Regions from separate parts of the Pseudoalteromonas sp. N1230-9 genome, predicted to be linked through region 2. Evidence: predicted binding sites of a transcription regulator. Region 2 holds the regulator's gene; each other region holds the start of a gene.

Region 1 (5,967 bases), 1.4 Mb from region 2:
TTCAACAACATTTAATGTCACGTATTCAGGTTCGTTTGGTGCTTGCTCTGGCGAGTTAGTCCAGGTCCACACTTGCTCACTTGGTTGGCACCATGGATCTTCAAGCTCACCACCTTCGTGTGAAATGTGCCACGCATTAGCATCACGGCTATAAATTTTTGTAGCAGACGCTGAACACGGAATATTACGCTCAGCCAAGTAATCAAGTAGTGATTCACGGCTTGATAAATCCCACTCACGCCACGGTGCGATTACTTTTAGATCTGGTGCAAGGGCTGCGAAACATGACTCAAAACGCACCTGATCGTTACCTTTACCAGTACAACCATGCGAAAGTGCATCAGCACCTACTTTACGGGCAATCTCTACTTGGGCTTTTGCAATGATTGGGCGCGCCATAGACGTACCGAGTAAATAAGTGCCTTCGTAAATAGAACCCGTTTTTAAGGTTGGATAAATATAGTCACTGACCATTTCGTCTTTTAAGTCAACCACATAACATTCAGATGCGCCTGAAGCGATTGCTTTTTCTTCTACGCCTTCAAGCTCTTCAGCGCCTTGACCTACATCAGCAACGAATGCGATAACTTCACAGCCGTAGTTTTCTTTTAACCATGGCACGATTGCCGATGTATCTAGACCACCAGAATAGGCTAATACGACTTTTTTGATTGAACTCATTGGTGTTCCTTAAACAAAATTTGGATTTAATAATGTGACAAGCAGTGCGTTTTGCGCGTGCATACGGTTCTCTGCTTGTTGAATAATTTTTGATGCTGGGCCATCCATTACCTCAGAGGTAATTTCAAACTCACGATGAGCCGGCTGGCAATGCAACACAGTTTGTGCACCAGTTTGCTCAAGTAGTGCTTGATTTAACTGATACGGCATATATTTAGCTTTCACCTGCTCAAGCGGTGTTTTATCGCCCATCGATACCCACGTATCAGCATAGACTGCATTTGCACCCACTGCCGCTTCAATTCTGTCGCTAACCATGACAGACGCTCCATTCATCGCTGCAATTTGCTCTGCTTGCTTAAGAATTTGCGAATCTGGCGAACTGCCTTTCGGGCACACAGCGACAAAATCAGTCCCTAAAGTAGCAGCTAATAACATTAGAGAGTGTGTGACATTGTTACCTTCACCTAAGTATGCAAGCTTTAGTTTGCTGACATCACCATGCACTTCTTGCAGCGTTAAAAAGTCAGCGAGTGCTTGGCATGGGTGGTATAAATCGCACAGACTATTCACCACAGGGACTGACGAAAACTCAGCAAGGGTGGTTAATGTTTTATGTGCAAATACGCGAGCAACAATGCCATCAGCCCAAGTTGAAATATTTAAAGCAAAATCTTTTACTGACTCACGCGCACCCATTGCGCCATTTTGTGAATCTAAATAAACAGCATGACCACCCAATTTATTAATACCAATATCAAATGATAAACGGGTACGTAAGCTTGGTTTTTCGAATAAGGTAACCACTGATTTACCCGCTAAAGCTTGGCTAAAATCGACTGGGTTTGCTTTAATTTTTTGCGCTAAATCGAGTAATTTAAGCGCGCCTTTTTGGTCTAACTCAAGACCAGATAAAAAGTTAGTTAACATGTAATACCTATGGTGTAATTTTCGTTCCTACGTGCTCGCCTTGTAATAAAGCGACTAAGTTTTCTGGTTTTAGCCAGCTTGAGATATACACACCACGTCGTAAATGTTGGGCAGCAAGAAGGCTGGTCTTAACTTTGACCTCCATCCCGCCCTGAATAACTCCTTCAAGAATTAATGCATCTATTTGCTGCGTATTAAGTTGATGTAGGGGTTGTTTGTTTGCATCAAGCACCGCTTCTACATCAGTCATAAAAATAAGTTCAGCATCAAGTTCTTTTGCAATCGCTGCTGCTGCTTCATCGGCATTAACGTTGTACCAAAGTCCATCTTCACCAAAGCCAATAGAGCTCACTAAGGGTAAGCGGCCTTGCGCAATTAAACTTGGTAAAATACTGTCGGTGCTATCAGCGCATTGTCCAACTTGCCCAAGTGCTTTTAATTTTTGCTTAACCACAACGCCCGCTTCATAGAGACTCATCCCCACAGGCTTGTGCCCTGAAACAATTGCTTGGCTCATTAGCTGTTTATTCGCACAGCCTGCCAGTGCCCCAACAATATAAGGCATTTGTTCTTTTGGACTGATACGTAAACCTTGGTGCTTCGCACTAGCAAACCCAGCGTCTTTAAGCCATGCATCAACTAATGCACCACCACCATGAACAATCACAAAGTTGGCCTGTTGCTGTGATACAAGAACGTCAAATAAAGCTTTTGCGGCATCGGCTGTATTTAATACTGCACCGCCTATTTTAATTACCCATGTTTTCATCATAACGCTCCTACTAATCCGGTATGATGAGGAAGTCCCATCGCTAAATTAATACATTGCAATGCTTGCCCTGCGGCCCCTTTTAATAAGTTATCAATGGCCGACATAACAATCAGTTGCTCACCTTTTTGTTGCCATGCAATATCAACAAATGGTTGTTTAGCCACGCCTTTGATGCTTGGAATTTTATTTCCGAGTAAACGAATTAAGGGCTCATTCGCTAGCACTTGATATGCCGCACTCACTTGCTCTGCTGTCACACCAGGCTTTAATTGCACATAAATAGTTTCTAAAATTCCGCGAGGGAAATTACCTAAATGCGGGGTAAATAACACAGGGTGACCAAGGTGCTGCTCAATTTCAGGCGTGTGTCTGTGGTTAAATAAGCCATAAGGGGCAAGTGACACTTCACAAAAATGCGTATTCACACTGGCCTTTCTACCCGCACCGGTTACGCCAGAGACAGCATTAACAATGATGGTTTGCTCAGCTAATAAACCCGCTTCTTTAAGTGGCTTTAAAGAATTAAGTGCAGCTGTTGGGTAACAACCTGCTACGGCAACAAGGTTTGCTTTACTAATCGCATCGCTATTCCATTCAGCTAAACCATAAGCCGCTTGCTCTAAAAGCTCAGGATGTTCATGCGCGAAACCATAATAAGTTAGGTAATCCTCATTCCCAGCTAAACGGAAGCCGCCCGATAAATCGAAAACTTTTTTGCCCATGGCTAAAAATTGTGGCGCAAGATCAACACTCACTTTGTGATCAGTACATAGACACACATAATCAGCAGTGTTATTTATTTCCTGAAAAGCCTCAGCTGTTAGCGGTTGCAGCGGGTACGCTAACAAGCCTAAGTGCTCGGGGTATAAATCGCTTAATAATTTATTTTTATCTAAGCTTCCTTCAGACACATAACACGCTTGTAGAGTCAGTTTTGGATGCTTTGCAACTAAACTTGCTAGCTCTGCGCCGCTATAACCACTTGCGCCAATAATCACTACTTTCATTGCTTACTTTTACCTATTAAATCTATTTATCGATACGCCTAAAATTACTCGCCTAATTGCGAATAAAAACACTGTCTAAAGTAATGAAATCAGGTTATCGTCGTTTTGTGTTCATAGTGCCGCTTTAAAATATATTTATGCTTAAAAAGTGAATTGATATTCATCATAAATACTTTTATATTGTTATGCAATTAGATTGAATAATTATTTTTGGATTTTTTTATGTCATTTCCCTCTTTTTTATCTATGTATCAGCAGCTAATTGCTGCCCCCTCAATCAGTTCGATTGAAGACTCTCTGTGCATGAGCAATAAAGAGGTGATCACCTTGCTCGCTACTTGGTGCGAAAGCCTTGGTTTTACATGTGAAATAACAGAGCTCGAAAACGGTAAAGGCCGCTATAACTTATTAGCGAAGCGTGGTGAGGGAGATGGCGGTTTAATGCTTGCGGGTCATACCGACACGGTGCCTTTTGATGATAGCCGCTGGAACTATAACCCCTTTCAACTCAGTGAGCATGACAACAAACTTTATGGCTTAGGCAGTATTGATATGAAAGGCTTTTTTGCCTTTGTATTGCAGGCAATTAGCGAGCTTGATGCAACGAAGCAAACAGAGCCACTATTGATCCTAGCCACTGCTGATGAAGAAACCACGATGGCAGGTGCGCAACAAATTTGTCGCCATCCTAATTTAAAACCGGCACGCTGTATTATAGGTGAGCCAACAGATATGACCCCTGTGTTCACTCACAAAGGCCACATGAGCACTGCGATTCGTGTGATTGGTCGCTCAGGTCATAGCTCAGATCCAGAACGTGGTTTAAACGCCATTGAAGTAATGCATAAAATGATTGCAAAATTGTTAATCATTAAAGAAGAATTAAAGAATAAATATTCAATTGAACATTTTCAAATCCCGTACCCGACTTTAAACCTTGGCCATATTCATGGTGGCGATAATGCAAACCGTATTTGCGGCTGCTGTGAAATGCACATAGATATGCGACCTTTACCTGGTTTAAGTGTGCAAGAACTGCAAGCGATTTTGCTAACTGCTGCTGAAGAAATTAATGCCCACTACCCTAATGCGGTGAGTGTTATTGACTTACACGAGCCTATTCCAGCATTTAGTGGCAGTACAGATACTGCGCTTGTTAAACTTGCCGAACAAGTATCAGGTCAACCTGCCGTTGCAGTAAATTACTGCACTGAAGCACCGTTTATTCAACAGCTTGGCTGTGAAACAATTGTCATGGGGCCAGGCTCAATAAATCAAGCCCACCAGCCCGATGAGTTTTTAGCGATGGAAAAAATCAAACCTTCACAAGAAATCATCAGCAAAATGATTAAAGCAAGTTGCTTTCGTAATGAGTAAAAAGGGAGCTTGATGCTCCCTTTTCTAATTCACTCACTAATCCATATATTTACTTAAGTACTTTTTAAAAACAGGATCGGTTTTCGCTAGGGCTTTTTGCTCCGCTAAAATATCTTTGAGAATTGTTTTAGAGGTTAATGGATTAGCTAATACAACCCTAAACACAACCGTTGGTTGATGGTCATATTTTGCAGGTGTTAAACGTGTACGCGATACAAAAGAGCGTCCTGCTTCACGCTGACGTTTTTGCATACTTGCGGTAAAACGATTCAACGAAGCGTAAATATCTAATTTAGTTTCTTCGTCAGCATCTTTAAGCTTAGCTTGGATTTCTTTTGGTACGTAGCGATAGGTTAATAGGCAAAGCTCAGGCTCTGAGATTAATTCAAAGTCTTCATCCTGCTTAATCATGTCGGCGAAAGTACGAGCTTTGACAATACTACGGTCAATCAACATTTCGTAGCCTTTACGGCCAATAACACGTAAGCAAGCATGCACTAACATTGCCATACCTGGGCGACTGCCCTCTAAAGTATGACTGCCTAAATCTTTAGAGCCTTTACGAAGAATATATTCCGCATGGTGCTCTATTGCATCTGTGGCAGCAGGGTCTTTAAATAACACAAGGCCTGCGCCCATTGGCACATACATTTGCTTATGGGCATCAATGGTGATTGAATCAGCGCGTTCGATGCCACTTAATAAATGACGGTAATTTTTAGATAATAAAGTTGCCCCGCCCCATGCCGCATCAACGTGAAAATGACAGCCAAGCTCTTCGCTTAAATCGGCCATTTCGTTAAGTGGGTCTATACTGCCGGTTTCAGTCGTTCCAGCAACCCCAACTAGCGCCATAACTTTAATGCCAGATGCTTCAAGTTCATGGGCTTTTTCACGCATGGCTTGAACATCAACCTTGTTGTTTTCACCTGTTTTAATAGCAACAATGTTATCGCGCCCAATGCCAAGTAAATCAACCGTTTTACCAAGCGAATAGTGGCCTCGCTCTGAAACGAGTACAGCAAGCCCTTTATAGCCATAGTGCAGCATGCCAGCAATTAAACCTTGTGCTGCAATGCCTTTATAGTCGCCATCGGCTTTTAATAAACGGTTACGGGCAATCCATAAGGCGGTAATATTGGCAACGGTTCCCCCAGAACAAAACGCCCCTAGAGATGTTTTTGCGCTATGCATCCACTT
Region 2 (5,967 bases):
GACGAACCACACCTAGGTTTGGTACCAATGTAGTAAACGGATAATCTGCCACTTTCGGTTTGGCTGCTGATACGCTGCGAATGAACGTTGACTTGCCTGCATTTGGCAAACCCAGTAAACCAACATCTGCAAGTAGCATTAGCTCTAAACGTAAACTACGAACCTCACCTGGTGTCCCCAGTGTTTTTTGACGAGGAGCACGGTTTGTGCTCGATTTAAAGCGTGCATTCCCTAAGCCATGGAAACCACCTTTAGCAACAACCGTTTTTTGACCGTGTTGAGTAAGATCACCTAATGACTCTTCAGTATCAACATCCGTAATACGAGTGCCAACAGGTACCTTTAACACAAGGTCTGCACCTTTCTTACCCGTCATATTACGGCTTTGACCATTTGTGCCACGCTCTGCTTTATGAAAACGCTCAAATTGATAGTCAATAAGTGTGTTTAAGTTTTCATCAGCTTGTAGATAGACACTGCCACCATCGCCGCCATCACCGCCGTCAGGACCGCCATCCGGCACATATTTTTCACGTCGGAAAGATACGACACCGCTGCCGCCATCACCCGCGTCACAACGAATTTCTACTTCATCTACAAACTTCATGATTACTCACTTTAAGATTGGCTTATTAATAACTCTATTATACACCTAATTATATAGCTAAGCATCTTCGTACAGTGCCGAAGATGCTTAGCTATATAATCGAGTACCTTAAAACAAAAAACCCCGCAAAGGCGGGGTTTTTCAAATATCGAGATGATTACTCAGCTACGATATTTACGTATTTACGGTTTAAAGGACCTTTCTGTTCGAATTGAACTTTACCATCTGCTTTTGCGAAGATAGTGTGGTCTTTACCGATACCTACGTTAGCGCCAGCGTGGAAACGAGTACCACGTTGACGAACAATGATGCTGCCCGCTAGAACTGATTCGCCACCAAAACGCTTAACACCTAGGCGTTTGCTTTCTGAATCGCGACCGTTACGAGTACTACCAGCTGCTTTTTTATGTGCCATTTTTCAGTACCTCTAAATTAAGCGCTAATGCCAGTGATTTTAACTTCAGTGAACCATTGACGATGGCCCATTTGCTTACGAGAATGCTTACGACGTCTAAATTTAACAATCTTCACTTTCTCACCGCGACCGTGTGAAACAACCTCAGCTGTCACTTTACCACCGTTTACGAACGGTACACCGATCTCGATTTTCTCACCATCAGCAACTAAAAGTACTGAATCAAATTCAACTGCTGCACCAGTTTCAACGTCTAATTTCTCAAGACGAATTGTTTGACCTTCAGTCACACGGTGCTGTTTACCACCACTTTGGAAAACCGCGTACATAATTAACTCCGTCTGTGCGCCCTCAAATCGACGCAACTAAAATATTCTTCAATAGGGCGCGAAGTTTACGCTAATGCGCAAAAACTAGCAAGCCTCTTTTTCGATAAAATGAATAAAAAATAGCTGCATTGAGAGCAATTCAATATTTTCCCTTATTTTATCCTAAAAACGCCTCTTGCCAAGCGCTTTTTACGATCTTGTGACAATTAAATTTCAGTCACAAAACCGAGTCACCGAGGTAGTAATACCGATTACTTATTAAACAAGGTGATAAACTTAACTCCACAAATTTTGCCCTAAATAAAAAACTTTAAGGTGTTTTTTTGGTGAATCGTCACAAAATATCGAGCAAGCGCAATTTTTGATGTACAATCAGCCCCGTATACCCATAAAAATCGGCTCGGAGATCAATGGATATAAAAGCTATCCAGACGTTAATTGAAAGTGAAATGAATGACGTCAATCAACTAATACACGCCCAAATGCGCTCAGATGTCGCATTGGTAAACCAGCTTGGCTTATATATAGTAAACAGCGGCGGCAAACGTGTACGCCCTATGTTAGCTATTTTAGCGGCAAAAGCACTTGGTTATGAGGGTAAAGACCACATTACGCTTGCCACCATCATAGAGTTTATTCATACCGCAACCTTACTACATGATGATGTTGTAGATGAATCTAACCTGCGCAGAGGAACACCCACTGCTAATGCAGAGTTTGGTAATGCAGCCAGCGTATTAGTAGGTGATTTTATCTATACTCGTTCATTCCAGTTAATGGTTGGGCTGGGTAAAATGCCTATTATGCAAACACTTGCAGATGCAACGAATGTCATCGCAGAAGGCGAAGTACTACAATTAATGAACTGTAATGACCCTGACACCACAGAACAAAGCTATATGCAGGTTATTTACAGCAAAACCGCCAAATTATTTGAGGCTGCTACCGGTTTAGCCGCCATTATCACTGAGCAAGATCAACACACCCTTGATGCCTTAAACTTATACGGCATGCATTTAGGCACCGCCTTCCAGCTTGTTGATGATGTGCTTGATTACAATGCAGATGCCACGCAACTTGGTAAGAATATTGGTGATGATTTAGCTGAAGGTAAACCTACCCTACCGCTAATCTACGCAATGCAAAAAGGCACACCAGAGCAAGTTAAGCTAGTACGCGAAGCCATTGAACTTGGTAATGGTATGGACCACTTAGAAAGCATTCTAACGGCATTAGCTGATACTAAAGCCCTTGAGTTTGCGATGCAAAAAGCAGAACAAGAAGCCGACAAAGCGATTGCTTGTATTGCCTTTTTACCAGATACACCGTACAAGCAAGCACTTGAGAGTTTAGCTCGTATCGCCGTTGCACGGGATCATTAAACTCAATTTATTCGAGCCATAAAAAAGCCTGCAATTGCAGGCTTTTTTATTATTGAGGACATCGACTAGAGAATATCCCCATTTTCATCTGGGTATTAGCCGTTGATGAAATCAACACCTTCTTGGATGTCTTTGTTAAGTGTCGCTAACATATCGTTCTTAGCTTGCTCTTCAAAAGCACTTAACTCACCGTAAGAAAGGATTTCTTCAACACCGTTTTTACCTAAACGTACTGGGTGTGCGAAGTATGCTGCGTCACCGTTCTCAACTGCAACGTATGCGTAATCAACAACTTCTTCACCTTGTAAGCCTTTAACTAAAGACATACAAAAACGAGCTGCAGCTGCACCCATTGAAAGCGTCGCTGAACCGCCACCCGCTTTAGCGTTAACAACTTCAGTACCTGCATTTTGGATACGTGGTGTTAATGCTGCAACTTCTTCGTCAGTGAAAGTAACACCTTCCACTTGAGAAAGAAGAGGAAGAATAGTCGTACCTGAGTGACCACCGATCACTGGAACTTTAACGTCTGTAGCGCTTAAACCTTTAAGCTCAGCAACAAATGCTTCTGAACGGATCACGTCAAGTGTTGTGATACCGAATACACGATTCGCATCGTAAGTACCCGCTTTTTTGAATACTTCAGCAACGATTGGCACAGTACCGTTAACTGGGTTAGTGATGATACCTACTAACGCTTTAGGGCAGTTTTTAACGATGCCTTCAGCTAATGTTTTGATGATACCTGCGTTTACGTTGAAAAGGTCCGCACGGTCCATACCCGGCTTACGCGGCATACCCGCTGGGATAAGAACGATATCACAACCAACTAAAGCATCGTCTAGGTTGTCAGCACCAAAGCCTTCAACTTTAACGTCTGTTGGGATGTGAGAAAGATCAACCGCTACACCAGGAACAACAGGGGCAACATCGTATAACGATAATTCAGAACCTGCAGGTAAACTTGTTTTTAATAATAAAGACAATGCTTGGCCGATACCGCCAGCTGCGCCTAAAACAGCAACTTTCATTGGAATTCTCCGTAATTTGAGGTAGGAAATACTTGTGGCCCTAAAGATAATGAAATTAGCGACTAAAAACAAATTTATCCTGCTTATTTCGCATATAATTTCGACCATAGTTGTAAACTATGCTGTAAAGTGCCTTCATTTGGCCGACAAATTCAAACAAATACTGCATAAGTATGCATAATTGTGTAGAATTACCTCACATTTTATGAATAAAGATACGACAGCATGCAACCTCAAGATAAACAAGAAGCACTAATCAAAGCGTTTAAATCGTTATTAAAAGAAGAAAACTTCGGCTCGCAAGGCGAAATTGTAGATGCATTAAAAGAGCAAGGCTTCGATAATATCAGCCAGAGTAAAGTCTCGCGCATGTTGAGTAAATTTGGTGCGGTACGTACTCGTAACGCGAAACAAGAAATGGTGTATTGCTTACCGGCTGAAATGGGCGTACCAACAGCGAAAAGCCCACTACGTCAGCTTGTTATTGACATTATGCATAACGAAATGATGATCATCATTCGCACCAGTCCAGGTGCTGCACAGCTTATTGCACGTTTACTTGATTCATTAGGTAAAGCAGACGGTGTGCTGGGAACCATTGCAGGTGATGATACTATTTTTATTGCCCCTGCAAAGGTCTCTGAAATTGACGTTACGCTTGAGCGTGTTCGCACCTTATTCGATACAGTTTAAAGTTGCTTTAGAAAATTCACTGACGGGGCGAAAAATGCCGATCCCATATCAGCTTGTGTGAAATCAAGCCAATGATCATAATGCTCGCCCTGCCCTAAACGACTTTTCAGTACATGTTCAAACGAGTCACCTTGCGCGGCACACGACACCATAAGTATGCCCTGTTTGTGAACGTCGCCAAATGGCATACTCTGATTGAGTAATAGCGGCTGACCATGCTCGTCTTTAAGCTCTGATCTCACTGCATGGCTCGTCTCAATTGCCGGCACAACCAAGGTATTATCAAGGCGAGTACGCCCCATTATTTGCTCTTGTTCTGATAGAGACAAGTACTGCCACACCGTTAGGTCGTGGACAAACCGCTGCACATGAATATAACTACCTTGATCTTCAAAATGCCCTGGTTTATTGACTAGTGCCGTACTGCGTTTTTGTCTTCCGTGGGGCGTGTCGCCGGCGTAGATAAAACCATTAAAATCTCGCCCATCTAAAAAACGAAAATTACGAACTTGCTCCACCAGTTCAACATCCGGTGTAAACAATTTTAAAATTTGCAGAGCAAATAAATGATTGACGTCTTCACGGTCAGAGCGGATTTGCACAAATAAATCGAACGGTTGTGCGCTTACAACATGTTCACTGTGTGTGACATTAGGAAAGCTCTGTAATTGACTTGGAATAAACTCAGGCAATATATGCGGCCAATATTGCGCCCCAACAGCAACAACACAAGACAGCATAGCCTCAGAAAACTGATCAGAAAACTCGTCTTGTATTACATTTACACGCTTTAGTTTTTTTCGTAATGACTCATCGTGGCCATCATAGACGTTAAAAAACAGGTGCAAACCATGTAAGTTTGCTTCAGCACAAATCCCAGATTGCGCTTGCGCCATAGTGAATCCTTAGCTATTCATTATCAGGCACACAATCAACAATTTAGGATTTCACATCATGTTTAATCTCGAAAAAAATTGACCGTGTGCGGCATTATTTTTATTTTTACTGGCTGTTCGACCGAGAAAACGTGGTCTTGCTCTGCGGCCACTTCGAGCTCCTGCCCTGCAATATTAATACGGTACACATAACGCGTGCCGATAAAACGTCTTTGCAAAATAGTTAAGCCTTGAGCATCGCCATTTTCTGCTTTACACAATTGAATATGATGAGGGCGCACATAAATTTGACCTTGTACGCAATCATGGTTACCTGCATTGATTGACGATACAACCCCGAACACCGTCTCATATTCAGTTGCGGTTAATGCTTTTGCCGTTAAGTATATGCCCGTACCAAGAAACTCTGCAACCACCTTTGAGTTAGGTTGGCTAAATAACTGCTCAGCAGAGCCTTGTTGGGCTATTTTTCCACCATGCATAACAGCAAGTGTGTCAGCAAAGGCAAACGCCTCTTCTTTTGAATGGGTAACAAATACCGCAGAAACTTTTTGCGCTTTGATAATTCGACGTATGTCGGCAATCAGCTCAAACCTTACTTGGGTATCAATATT
Region 3 (5,967 bases), 1.1 Mb from region 2:
TGGTGATGCAGATGCAGCACCAGCAAGTGATGACACTGCTAAAGAATCAGCACCAGCTAAATCAGAAGAAGACGCGCCGGCTGCGGCGCAATCAGCACCAGCATCAGAAGGTAAAGAAGTGGACATTAAAGTACCTGTACTTCCAGAATCAGTCGCAGACGCGACAATTGCTACATGGCATGTACAACCAGGCGAAGCGGTAACTCGCGACCAAAACTTAGTTGACATCGAAACTGATAAAGTTGTTCTTGAAGTTGTTGCTCAAGATGACGGTATCATGGGTGAGCACATTCACGCAGAAGGTGAAACTGTGCTAGGTGAGCAAGTAATCGGTACTGTTAAAGCCGGTGCTGCGCCAGCTAAATCTGCTGCTAAAGAAGAAGCGCCAGCTGCTTCTAGCGACTCAAGTGACAGCTCTGACGTATTAACACCGTCAGTACGTCGTTTAATCGCTGAGAAAGGTCTTGATGCATCTAAAATCAAAGGTACTGGTAAAAATGGCCGTGTAACTAAAGAAGATGTAGATAAATTCTTAAAAGCACCTGCAGCTGCACCAAAAGCTGAAGCATCTGCACCAGCTGCGCCTATGGGTGACCGTACACAAAAACGTGTGCCTATGACACGTTTACGTAAAACAATTGCTAATCGTCTACTTGAAGCTAAAAACTCAACTGCGATGTTAACGACTTTCAACGAAGTTAATATGAAGCCAATCATGGACCTTCGTAAGCAGTACCAAGAAGTATTCGAAAAGCGTCATGGTATCCGTTTAGGTTTCATGTCTTTCTATGTGAAAGCAGTAACAGAAGCACTTAAGCGTTTCCCTGAAGTTAATGCATCTATCGACGGTGATGATATCGTTTATCACAACTACTTCGATATCAGCATCGCGGTTTCTACACCACGTGGTCTTGTAACACCAGTTCTTAAAGACTGTGACAAGCTATCAGTTGCTGAAATTGAGAAGGGCATCCGCGAATTAGCACTTAAAGGTCGTGATGGTAAATTATCTCTAGATGATATGACTGGTGGTAACTTCACTATCACTAACGGTGGTGTATTCGGTTCATTACTATCTACACCAATCATCAACTTACCACAGTCTTCAATCTTAGGTATGCACAAAATCCAAGATCGTCCTATGGCTGTTAACGGTAAAGTTGAAATCTTACCAATGATGTATTTAGCGTTATCTTACGATCATCGCCAAATTGATGGTAAAGAATCTGTAGGCTTCTTAGTGACAATTAAAGAGTTACTAGAAGATCCAACTCGATTATTACTAGATGTTTAATCTAGTTGTATAAAAACTAAGCTGTGAACCATGTTCGCAGCTTTTTTTTTGCGCCTTTGGTCTAACTGGGGTTTTCATGTCGAGCCTTGGGATTTATACTAGGTGCGCAATTTGGGATAGCTGTTTATTTGCATAAATATTCAGCTCTTTTAGTATAAAAAATTGGATAAAGCATCATGAATTTGCATGAGTATCAGGCAAAACAACTTTTTGCCGAATATGGTTTACCAGTTTCTCACGGTTACGCTTGCGATACACCTGAAGAAGCTGCAGCAGCTGCTGAGAAAATTGGCGGTGATATGTGGGTTGTTAAAACACAGGTTCACGCAGGTGGCCGTGGTAAAGCTGGCGGTGTTAAGCTAGTTAAAACAATCGACGAAGTGAAAGAGTTCGCTGCGAACTGGTTAGGTAAAAACTTAGTTACTTACCAAACAGACGAAAATGGTCAGCCAGTAGCTAAAATCCTTGTTGAAAGCTGCACTGACATCGCTAACGAATTATACCTTGGCGCTGTAGTAGATCGTGCTTCTCGTAAAGTTGTTTTCATGGCATCTACTGAAGGTGGTGTGGAAATCGAGCAAGTTGCAGAAGAAACTCCAGAATTAATTCACAAAGCTGAGATCGATCCACTAGTTGGCCCTCAAGCTTATCAAGCTCGTGAATTAGGTTTCAAACTTGGTTTAAACCCAACTCAAATGAAACAGTTCGTTAAGATCTTCATGGGTCTTGCTAACATGTTCAACGATTTCGATTTCGCTCTTTTAGAAATCAACCCGTTAGTAATCACAGACGAAGGTAACCTTCACTGTCTAGACGGTAAAATCGGTGTAGATGGTAACGCGCTTTACCGTCAACCTAAAATCCGCGAAATGCACGATCCTTCACAAGAAGATGCGCGTGAAGCTCACGCTGCTAGCTTCGAGCTTAACTACGTTGCACTAGACGGTAACGTTGGTTGTATGGTTAATGGTGCAGGCCTAGCAATGGGTACTATGGACATCGTAAACCTACACGGTGGTAAGCCAGCTAACTTCCTAGATGTTGGTGGCGGTGCGACTAAAGAGCGTGTATCTGAAGCATTCAAGATCATCCTATCTGACGACAACGTTAAAGCTGTTTTAGTTAACATCTTTGGTGGTATCGTACGTTGTGACATGATCGCAGAAGGTATCATTGGCGCAGTTAAAGAAGTAGGTGTAAATGTTCCTGTAGTAGTACGTTTAGAAGGTACTAACGCTGAACTAGGTCGTGAAGTTCTTGCAAGTTCTGACCTTAACATCATCGCTGCTGAGTCACTAACAGACGCAGCTGAAAAAGTTGTTGCTGCTGCGGAGGGCAAATAATGTCTGTATTAATCAATAAAGATACAAAAGTTATCTGTCAAGGTTTCACAGGTGGCCAAGGTACTTTCCACTCAGAGCAAGCGCTTGAGTATGGTACACAAATGGTTGGTGGTGTAAGCCCAGGTAAAGGCGGTCAAACGCACCTAGGTCTTCCAGTATTCAACACAGTACGTGACGCTGTAGAAGCAACAGGTGCAACTGCATCTGTTATTTACGTACCAGCTCCTTTCTGTAAAGATGCTATCTTAGAAGCTATCGATGCAGGCATCGAGCTTATCGTTTGTATCACTGAAGGTATCCCAACACTAGACATGGTTGACGTTAAAGTTAAGCTTGACCAAACTGGTGTTCGTATGATCGGTCCTAACTGCCCTGGTGTTATCACTCCGGGTGAAACTAAGATTGGTATCATGCCTGGTCATATCCACAAGCCTGGTAAAGTAGGTATCGTATCACGTTCTGGTACACTTACTTATGAAGCGGTTAAACAAACGACTGATGCTGGTTTCGGCCAATCAACGTGTGTTGGTATCGGTGGTGACCCAATCCCAGGCACTAACTTCATCGACGTTTTAGAAATGTTCGAAAAAGACGAGCAAACTGAAGCAATCGTTATGATCGGTGAAATCGGTGGTACTGCAGAAGAAGAAGCTGCTGAGTACATCAAGCACAACGTGACTAAACCTGTTGTTTCTTACATTGCGGGTGTTACTGCACCTCCAGGTAAGCGTATGGGTCACGCTGGTGCAATCATCGCAGGCGGTAAAGGTACTGCTGATGAGAAATTTGCTGCATTAGAAGCTGCGGGCGTAAAAACTGTACGTTCATTAGCTGATATCGGTAATGCACTTAAAGAGAAAACAGGCTGGTAATCAGTTTTAATCTCTTAAAAAGGCTCGCTTATGCGAGCCTTTTTTGTATCTTGTATATTGTTACTAATCGAAGTCAAAATTGATTCATAAAACAAGAATAATAATGCTTTATTTGTGAATATAAATTCTTTAGACTGATGCCTTGTTTATTCGTTTTTATTAAAAACATCCGATTTTACAAGGTAAATATTACGTGCGTACCACTGAATTGGTCGATGGATTTCGTCAGTCAACTCCTTATGTTAATGCCCACAGAGGCAAAACTTTTGTTGTAATGCTTGGTGGAGAGGCAATAGATCAGCCTGGTTGTCGCAGCATTATCAACGATGTTGCATTACTTACCAGCCTAGGTATTAAAATTGTTTTAGTGTTTGGCGCACGACCACAATTTAATGCAGCACTTGAGCAAGTTGGCATAACTAGTCAGTTCCATAATGAGATACGCGTAACGGATAACGCCACCTTTGATGTCATTAAAAAAGTGGCAGGTGCGATGCAATTTGATATTACGGCACGACTATCAACGTCTCTTAGTAGTACACCTTTGTCAGGCTCTTTTCTGAATGTTGTAAGTGGTAACTTTGTCATAGCACAGCCACTAGGTGTGGATGAAGGGGTTGATTATCATCACTCAGGAAGAGTGAGGCGCATCGACGTAGAGGGTATTCGCCATCAGTTAAATAATAACGGTATTGTGTTATTAGGGCCGATTGCGGCATCGGTTACCGGTGAAAGTTTTAATTTAACCGCAGAAGAAATTGCTACTCAAGTTGCGTTAAAACTGCGTGCCGATAAAATGCTAGGTTTCTGTGAAGAAGCCGGTATTTTAGATGAAAATGGCGAAGCAATCGCTGAGCTGATGCCAAATGAAGCGGAACGTGTTTTAGCGAATTACCGCAAGCAAGCTGATTCGTGTTTAAGTGCGACTGTTTTCTTACAAGCAGCAATTGATGCTTGCCGAGGCGGTGTGCATCGCTGCCACCTAGTGAGTTACAAAGAAGATGGCGCGTTACTACAAGAATTGTTCTCTTTAGATGGTATTGGTACACAAATCGCACCACAAAGTTCAGAGCAACTTCGTAGCGCGACTATCTCTGATATAACCGGTATCATTAACCTTATTAGACCGCTTGAGCAGCAAGGCTATTTAGTGCGTCGCTCACGAGAACAGCTTGAAATTGAAATTGAGCAATTTACAGTGATCGAACGTGATGGACTTATCATTGCCTGTGCAGCTTTGTATCCGTTTGCAGATGAACAAGTAGGGGAGTTCGCAAGCTTGGCTGTTCATCCTCAGTACCGAGATGCCGATCGCGGTAGTTATCTACTGAGGTTTATTATTAATAAAGCTAAACGTGCGGGCTACTCGCATTTATTCGCACTGACTACACGGAGTATTCACTGGTTTTTAGAGCAGAGTTTTGAATTGGTAACAGTCGATGAGTTGCCAGCTAAGAAAAAAGCGCTTTATAACTATGAGCGACGTTCTAAGGTGCTGCGATTAGACCTTACTAAGTTGAGTAAAAACAGGTAACCAAAAGGTGACGCAAGCGCGTCACCTTTCGTTTTCAATACTGTATTTATCTAATATTGATAGTTAATGTGCTGATAAAAACGCACTCGTAAATCTTGTCGAGTTGGGTTGAACGCCAGCTCATCGGTCACTTCATTAATTGCACTTTGAACTTGGTTCATAAACCGACCATAACCAATATCATGCTTATCTTTATCTGCGGCTGCAATCACAAAATGTAGCACGTCAACTAAACTATTGGCATTCCAGTAATGCTGTAATTGAGGCTCCTTGGTGTTGCAATCAAAGGTCAATTTTTGTAGTTCACTGTTGCTTTGAGCATTATCGATATGACTATTGCGCACTATAGGGCGGGTACCATTAGCGATAAAAGCCCCGAGTGTTAATTGGCGTTTTTCACATGCGCGTTTAAACGCATCAAAAATATATTGATAAAATTGTGTGTAGTTTGCTTCGTTAAGCATATGCTGGAACTGTGTTTTAATCGCACGCGTGACTGGAATTGAGAATCCCGCATAGGTCATTTCACTGTGCTCACTTGGTAAGTGACATTGACGAGACTGATAACGAGGGTAGAGGCTTCTTAATTTATAACCGTAGCTTTCTTTATGGCCTTTTGCTTTTGCAAACATGTCATAAGTAAGATGTTGGTGATCGCGAATTTTTAGCGAAGATTGGTTACTTAACAGCTTATCTTGTAAGCTGCTAATGACGCGCTGTACTTTGTGATGAAACTGGGCTGCATTTGCTCTGATTTCTTCACCTGTTGCCAAGAATAAGAAGCGAATCTTTTTACATTTTTCATCATCCGAAGCAAATATAGTGTGTGCTTCGTGGTATTGAGGATTGTAAAAAAACAGAATTTGTTTGGCGGTTTCTAAGCTATATGCCTCATCGTGATAACGAACCACGGGTAGTTTATCA

The links. Region 2 encodes ArgR, which controls arginine synthesis, uptake and breakdown. Its sites were predicted from a motif close to ANTGAATANNTATTCANT; they were not measured.
Region 1: a site for ArgR is predicted at 3,538-3,555, ahead of argC (N-acetyl-gamma-glutamyl-phosphate reductase). Genes of this name have one in related genera too.
Region 3: a site for ArgR is predicted at 3,623-3,640, ahead of argA (amino-acid N-acetyltransferase). Genes of this name have one in related genera too.

Annotation. Positions count from the first base shown of each region.
Region 1 covers NZ_CP090419.1:2,978,389-2,984,355, forward strand. Annotated here, with positions in the region: gene LY624_RS13815 (argininosuccinate synthase) at 1-681, opposite strand, end outside; gene LY624_RS13820 (ornithine carbamoyltransferase) at 691-1,611, opposite strand; gene argB (acetylglutamate kinase) at 1,619-2,380, opposite strand; gene argC (N-acetyl-gamma-glutamyl-phosphate reductase) at 2,380-3,390, opposite strand; gene argE (acetylornithine deacetylase) at 3,613-4,767, shown strand; gene panP (pyridoxal-dependent aspartate 1-decarboxylase PanP) at 4,804-5,967, opposite strand, start outside.
Region 2 covers NZ_CP090419.1:624,215-630,181, reverse strand. Annotated here, with positions in the region: gene cgtA (Obg family GTPase CgtA) at 1-607, opposite strand, end outside; gene rpmA (50S ribosomal protein L27) at 765-1,022, opposite strand; gene rplU (50S ribosomal protein L21) at 1,040-1,351, opposite strand; gene ispB (octaprenyl diphosphate synthase) at 1,762-2,733, shown strand; gene mdh (malate dehydrogenase) at 2,829-3,764, opposite strand; gene argR (transcriptional regulator ArgR) at 3,990-4,457, shown strand; gene LY624_RS02985 (Dyp-type peroxidase) at 4,454-5,353, opposite strand; gene LY624_RS02980 (ABC transporter ATP-binding protein) at 5,416-5,967, opposite strand, start outside.
Region 3 covers NZ_CP090419.1:1,705,261-1,711,227, forward strand. Annotated here, with positions in the region: gene odhB (2-oxoglutarate dehydrogenase complex dihydrolipoyllysine-residue succinyltransferase) at 1-1,294, shown strand, start outside; gene sucC (ADP-forming succinate--CoA ligase subunit beta) at 1,471-2,637, shown strand; gene sucD (succinate--CoA ligase subunit alpha) at 2,637-3,509, shown strand; gene argA (amino-acid N-acetyltransferase) at 3,703-5,043, shown strand; gene LY624_RS08020 (DUF3083 family protein) at 5,094-5,967, opposite strand, start outside.